DNA from 2 places in the Streptomyces sp. NPDC001599 genome. Region 2 is predicted to be linked to the other one. Evidence: riboswitches for the same ligand, from Rfam matches in the RefSeq annotation. Region 2 holds a riboswitch; the other holds the start of a gene.
The links. A riboswitch is a leader RNA that binds a small molecule or an ion and turns the genes downstream of it on or off. The one in region 2 is predicted to bind S-adenosylmethionine.
Positions count from the first base shown of each region.

Region 1: another riboswitch for S-adenosylmethionine. It lies ahead of thrC (threonine synthase); the one in region 2 lies ahead of ACFYZ3_RS02755 (aminotransferase class V-fold PLP-dependent enzyme).

Region 1 is NZ_JBIAVA010000010.1:37,695-41,209, forward strand. Features, by position in the region: gene ACFYZ3_RS24715 (hypothetical protein) at 1-215, shown strand, start outside; gene ACFYZ3_RS24720 (glucosyl-3-phosphoglycerate synthase) at 226-1,170, opposite strand; SAM riboswitch class I at 1,323-1,470, shown strand; gene thrC (threonine synthase) at 1,488-2,780, shown strand; gene ACFYZ3_RS24730 (MoaD/ThiS family protein) at 2,777-3,052, shown strand; gene ACFYZ3_RS24735 (cold-shock protein) at 3,494-3,515, shown strand, end outside.
Region 2 is NZ_JBIAVA010000001.1:607,573-611,087, reverse strand. Features, by position in the region: gene ACFYZ3_RS02760 (glycerate kinase) at 1-984, shown strand, start outside; gene ACFYZ3_RS02755 (aminotransferase class V-fold PLP-dependent enzyme) at 891-2,291, opposite strand; SAM riboswitch class IV at 2,438-2,554, opposite strand; gene trpD (anthranilate phosphoribosyltransferase) at 2,667-3,515, opposite strand, start outside.

The sequences.
Region 1 (3,515 bases), on a different contig from region 2:
CCGACGGCACCGGCGGCACGAGCGGGAGCGGCGGGACCGGCGGCGGCTCCGGGGCCTGCGAGCTGATGAGCCCGGCCGGAAACTGCTACGCCGACGGCCAGTTCTGCGCCAAGAAGCACCGGGGCCTGAGCACCCACGGCCGCGGCGGCGAGTACCTGACCTGCGAGCGGGACTCCGGCGGCAGGTGGCGTTGGTCGGACGGCGTCTCCGGCTGAGGCGCCCGGGTCACGCCACCTTCCGGGCCGCGTACTCCGCGATCTCCGTCATCGGGGGCCGTTCCTCGGTGTCCACGGCGTAGGTGCGCGGCTCGAAGCCGTCGACGCCCCGCTCGAACTGGGTGAGGGCCGGGCGGACCAGGTGGCCGCGGGCCAGGCGGAGCTGGGCGGTGCGGTAGATCGCCGCGGCCATCCGGCCCAGCGCCCGCCCGTCCTGGTGGCGGTGGACGCGGACCCCGACGTCGACCTGCGCGAGCGCGTCCAGACCCACCAGGTGCAGGGCGTCGACCAGCATGCCCAGCTCGACGCCGTAGCCGACCGGGAAGGGGAGCCGTTCGAGCAGCGAGCGGCGGGCCGCGTACTCACCGCCCAGCGGCTGGACGAAGCCGGCCAGCTGCGGCCAGTGCATGTTGAGCAGCGGGCGGGCCATCAGCTCGGTGACCCGGCCGCCCTGCCCGGCCGCCCCGGCCAGCGGGCGGTCGTACATGGCCTTGACGAGGTGCACCTCCGGATCGGTGAGCAGCGGGCCCACGATCCCGGAGACGAAGTCGGCGGAGAACTCGCGCAGGTCCGCGTCGACGAAGCAGACGATGTCCCCGGCGGTGACCAGCAGGGAACGCCACAGCACCTCGCCCTTGCCCGGCACGGCGGGGATGCGGGGCAGGATCGCGTCACGGTGCACGACGCGCGCCCCGGCCGCCGCGGCCACCTCCGACGTACGGTCGCTCGACCCGGAGTCCACGACCACGATCTCGTCGACGAGCGGGACTGCGAGCACCAGCTCCCGCCGGATCACCGACACGATGTCGCCGACCGTCGCCTCCTCGTCCAGGGCGGGAAGCACCACGCTCACCGACTGCCCGGTGGCGTGCTTGGCGGCCAGAAGGTGCTGGACCGGCCGGTCCGCGGCCGACCAGGAGCGTGCGTTCAGCCAGCGCTCGACTTCTTCCAGCACGTCCCGTGGTCTCCTTCGTGATCCGTTGTGATCCATCTCGCGGTACGGACGACTGTCTCGACCGCCCTGGCCTTCGGTTACAGTCTTGAACAACGCGTGGGGCCACCGCATGCCGGGGTCGCCGCGTGTACCAGCGCGAAACAACTTCATACCGCTCATCCAGAGGGGCAGAGGGATACGGCCCGATGAAGCCCCGGCAACCCTCCAGTCGGTTCTTGTCACACGGACGTGGCGAGGCTCCCGGCTAGGGAAGGTGCCAAATCCGTCTCACGGCGAGATGCGTCGTGAGGAAGATGAGGAGAAAGGGCCTCGCCTCCATGGCTGTGCAGACTGCCGAAACCTCCACGAACCCCACCGACGCCGCCGTCGACCTCGGCCCCGCCGCCGCGCTGAGCTGCCGGGAATGCGGCCACCGGGTTCCGCTCGGACCGGTCTTCGCCTGCGAAGAGTGTTTCGGCCCCCTCGAGATCGCCTACGACTACTCGGCCTACGACACCGAGGAACTGCGTAAGCGCATCGAAGCGGGCCCCGCGAACATCTGGCGCTACGCCCCCCTGCTGCCGGTCCCGGCCGACGTCGCGACCAAGCCGAACATCAACCCCGGCTGGACCAAGCTCGTCCAGGCCGACAACCTGGCCCGCGAACTGGGCGTCACCGGCGGCCTGTACGTCAAGGACGACTCCGGCAACCCCACGCACTCCTTCAAGGACCGCGTCGTCGCCCAGGCCATCGAGGCCGCCCGCGCCTTCGGCTTCACCACCCTGTCCTGCTCCTCCACCGGCAACCTCGCCGGGGCCGTCGGGGCCGCCGCCGCCCGCGCCGGCTTCCGCTCCTGCGTGTTCATCCCGCACGACCTGGAGCAGGGCAAGGTCGTCATGGCCGCCGTCTACGGCGGTGAGCTGGTCGGCATCGAGGGCAACTACGACGACGTGAACCGCTTCTGCTCCGAGCTGATCGGCGACCCGGCCGGCGAGGGCTGGGGCTTCGTCAACGTCAACCTGCGCCCCTACTACGCCGAGGGCTCCAAGACCCTCGCGTACGAGATCTGCGAGCAGCTCGGCTGGCGGCTGCCCGACCAGATCGTCGTGCCGATCGCCTCCGGCTCCCAGCTGACGAAGATCGACAAGGGGCTCAAGGAACTGATCGAGCTGGGTCTGGTCGAGGACCGGCCGTACAAGATCTTCGGCGCGCAGGCCGAGGGCTGCTCGCCGGTCTCCACGGCGTTCAAGGCCGGTCACGACGTGGTCCGCCCGCAGAAGCCGAACACCATCGCCAAGTCGCTGGCCATCGGCAACCCGGCCGACGGCCCCTACGTCCTCGACATCGCCCGCCGCACCGGCGGCGCGGTGGAGGACGTGACCGACGAGCAGGTCGTGGACGCGATCAAGCTGCTCGCCCGTACCGAGGGCATCTTCGCGGAGACGGCGGGCGGCGTGACGGTCGGCGTCACGAAGAAGCTGATCGAGAACGGCGTCCTCGACCCGTCGCTCACCACCGTCGTCCTCAACACCGGCGACGGACTGAAGACCCTCGACGCGGTGGCCGGCACCGGCCTCACCGCCACCATCCGCCCGAACCTGGACTCCTTCCGAGAGGCTGGCCTCGCATGAGCGTGACCGTTCGCATCCCGACCATCCTGCGCACCTACACCGGCGGCAAGGCCGAGGTGAGTGCCGACGGTGCCAACCTCGGGGAGGTCATCTCCGACCTGGAGAAGAACCACACCGGCATCGCCGCCCGCGTCCTGGACGACCAGGGCAAGCTGCGCCGCTTCGTCAACGTCTACGTCAACGACGACGACGTCCGCTTCGAGCAGGGCCTTCAGACCGCGACGCCGGACGGCGCGGGCGTCTCGATCATCCCGGCGGTGGCCGGCGGCTGACGCGGTCACCGATGCGGGACTGATCCACCGCAGATACACCTTGTAGTGCGTATTGCCCTCTCCGTAAGAGAAACGGAGGGGGCAATTCCATGTGGTTGAGCGCGGTAGAGTTGGGGAACGCGCTCCCGATCGGCACAACGGGAACCGTTAATTCCTGCCGCCCGCCCGACAAGAAGTAGCCAAAGTGCGAGCGTATTCTGCGGCTTTTGTTCTCTTTGCGTGACCCGACTTGACCCGAATTCAGGCGAATTCTCGCCACATTCCGGACCGGGTGCGTCCAGATTTCTCGTCCGATTGACCTGTTGCAGACGGCAGTTGGACAGATACATTCAGCCGCGGTCGACGCGTTCCGGCGCACGCCCCCAGTCGTGAGGGGGCGAGGTCTGACCCGGGTCCGCGAAGTGCGGATCTGTGCAAGGGCCAGTAATAGGGGAGTTAGGCATGGCTCAGGGCACCGTCAAGT
Region 2 (3,515 bases):
GTGGAGATGGCGGCCGTCGCGGGCCTGTCCCTGGTCCCCCGCGCCCTGCGCGACCCCGGCGCCACCACCACGTACGGCGTCGGCGAGCTGATCCGCGCCGCCCTCGGCACCGGGGCGCGGCGCGTCCTGGTCGGCTGCGGCGACTCGGGTACGTCCGACGGGGGCGCGGGCGCGCTCCAGGCGCTCGGGGCCCGGCTGCTGGACGCGGACGGCTTCGAACTCGGCCCCGGCGGACGGGAGCTGAACCGCCTGGTCCGCATCGACCCGTCCGGTCTGGACGCCCGGCTGAAGGACACCGAGCTGCTCGTCGCCTGCAACCCGTACAACGTGCTGTGCGGCGAGCGGGGCGTGGCCCGGGTATTCGGGCCGCAGAAGGGGGCGACGCCCGCGCAGGTCGAGGAGCTGTCGGCCGGGCTGGAGAACTGGGCGCGCGTCCTCACCCGCGACCTCGGTGTCGTCGGCACCGACCTGCGGACGGGTTCCGGCACCGGCGCCTCCGGCGGTCTCGGCGCGGGGCTCGCCGCCGTCGGCGCCCGGCTGCTGCCCCGCTTCGACGTGCTCCTGAGCCACCTCGACCTGGACGCCCGCCTCGCCCGGGCCGACCTGGTGCTCACCGCCGAGGGCGCCCTGGACCACCAGACGCCGCGCGGCAAGGTCCCGGCCGAGGTGGCCCGCCGCGCCAAGCTCTCCGGCCGGCCCGTCCTCGCCCTGGCGGGCACGCTCGGCGAGGGCGCGCACGACGTGCCCGGGGTGGACGCCTGCCACGGGATCATGCCGGCGCCGATGGCCCTGGCGGACGCGTTGCTGCGCGCCTCCGAGCTTCTCACCGAGGCCACGGAACGGGCGTTGCGGATGGTGCTGCTGGGGGCCCGGTTGCCGGCCGGGACGGCTCAGGCGGCGGTGCCGGTCACCGGCGCCGTGTCGCCGGACGCCGTGTCGCCGGACGTCGTGTCGGGCACGCAGCGCCCGTCCTCGGTGCGGTAGTTCCAGCGGGCGCCGTCGCTCACCAGCTCCCGGACGGCGCTCACGAACCGCTCCACGTGCTCGTCCGGGGTGCCCGCGCCGAAGCTGACGCGGATGGCGTTGAGGGACTTCTCGCCGGGCGCCGCCTCGGGCGCGCCGCACTCGCCCTGCGTCTGCGGGTCGCTGCCGAGCAGGGTGCGCACCAGCGGGTGGGCGCAGAACAGGCCGTCGCGCACGCCGATGCCGTACTCGGCGGAGAGCGCGGCGGCGAAGTGCGAGCTGTTCCAGCCCTCGACGACGAAGGAGAGCACCCCGACGCGCGGCGCGTCGTCGCCGAAGAGGGAGAGGACGCGCACCTCGGGCACCTCGGCGAGGCCCTCGCGCACCGTCCGGATCAGGTACTCCTCGCGGGCGACCAGCGTGTCGAACCCGGCCTCGGTGAGCGCCTTGCAGGCGGCGGCGATCGCGTAGGCGCCGATGACGTTGGGCGACCCGGCCTCGTGGCGGGCGGCGCTGTCGTGCCACTGGACGTCCACGCCGCCGTCCGCGCGCCGGGAGACACTGCGGCTGGCGCCGCCGCCGGCCAGGTACGGCTCGGCCTCGCGCAGCCAGTCGGCCCGCCCGGCCAGCACGCCGGAGCCGAAGGGCGCGTACAGCTTGTGGCCGGAGAAGGCGACCCAGTCCACGTCCAGGTCGCGCACGCTCACCGGGTGGTGCGGGGCGAGCTGGGCGGCGTCCAGCACGATCCGGGCGCCGTGCGCGTGCGCGGCGGCGGCCAGTTCCCGCACCGGCCACAGCTCGCCGGTGACGTTGGAGGCGCCGGTGACGCAGACCAGGGCGGGTCCGTACGGCTCGCGGGCGGCGAGGGCGCGCTCCAGGGTCTCGACGGCCTGCGCGGGCGTGCGCGGGGCGTCCAGGTAGGTCACGTCGGCGTCGCGCCAGGGCAGCAGCGAGGCGTGGTGCTCGGTCTCGAAGACGAAGACCCGGCAGTCGGCGGGCAGCGCGGCGGCGAGCAGGTTCAGGGAGTCGGTGGTGGACCGGGTGAAGACGACCTGGTCGTCGTCCCGGCAGCCGAGGAACCCGGCGACGGTCCCGCGGGCGTTCTCGAACAGGTCGGTCGACAGCTGCGAGAGGTACCCGGCGCCCCGGTGCACACTGCCGTAGTAGGGCGCGTAGGCGGCCACGTCGTCCCAGACCCGCTGGAGCGCGGGCGCGCTGGCGGCGTAGTCGAGCGCGGCGTAGGTGACCTGACCGCCGGTGACGAGCGGCACGGTGACGTCCCGGCCGAGGACGGGCAGCGGGGTGGCGACAGCGGTGGGTACGGACATGGCGGACTCCCGTGAGGACCAGCGCGCGGCAGGGCGCTGTGAAGAGAAGAAAAGGGGTGTGCGGAGGCGGGGCTCTGCGGCCCTATCGCATTCGCTGGTTCACGGAAGACTCCCTCGGACGACCCAGGACCCCTGGTTCCGCGAGGGGTCCGCGCTTGCCGTGGACCTTGCTGTCCACGACCTGGTCCTCACCCGGGGCACCCCGCCACGGACGGAGGGTTGCCGGACAGTCGGCCGGGGCCTCATGACTGTCACTCATGACCTGTCGAAAAACCTAGGGGAAATGATCGGCGTCCCGCAACCCGGTTCCGGATCGCGGGACGCACGTCACATGTACTGCCTGCCGTACTGCCGTACTGCCTGCCGTACTGCCGCTCAGGCGTTGCTGACGGCCACCCAGCGCTCCAGCACCCGCCGGGCCGCCCCGGAGTCGATCGCCTCGGCCGCCCGGTCCATCCCGGCCCGCAGCTGCCCCGCCAGCGGACCCTCACCGGGCTCCAGGGCCACCAGGGCCGCCGCCGAGTTCAGCAGGACCGCGTCCCGCACCGGGCCCTGCTCGCCGGCCAGCAGGCGGCGGGCGACGTCGGCGTTGTAGGAGGCGTCGGCCCCGCGCAGCGCCTCGACCGGCACCAGCTCGATCCCGACGTCCCGCGGGTCGAAGGTCTCCTCGGTCACCCGGCCGTCGCGCACGACCCAGACCCGGGAGGTGGAGGTCGTGGTCAGCTCGTCGAGTCCGTCGTCGCCGCGGAAGACCAGCGACGAGTGGCCGCGCTCGGCGAAGACACCGGCGACGATCGGTGCCATCCGGGCGTGGGCGACCCCGACCGCCTGGGCCTTCACCCGGGCGGGGTTGGTCAGCGGACCCAGGAAGTTGAACACCGTACGGATGCCGAGCTGACCGCGGGCCGTCGCCACGTGGCGCAGCGCCGGGTGGAACTTCACGGCGAAGCAGAAGGTGATGCCGGCTTCCTCGGCGACCTCCGCCACCCGCTGCGGCGTCAGCTCCAGGTTGACCCCGAGCTTCTCCAGGACGTCGGAGGCCCCGGACGCCGAGGAGGCGGCCCGGTTGCCGTGTTTGACGACCTTCGCCCCCGTGCCGGCCAGGACGATCGCCGACATGGTGGAGATGTTGACCGTCTTGGCGCCGTCGCCGCCGGTGCCGACGATGTCGACGGTCCTGCCCGGCACCTCGATCACGTTGGCGTGTTCGTACATGGTGCGGAC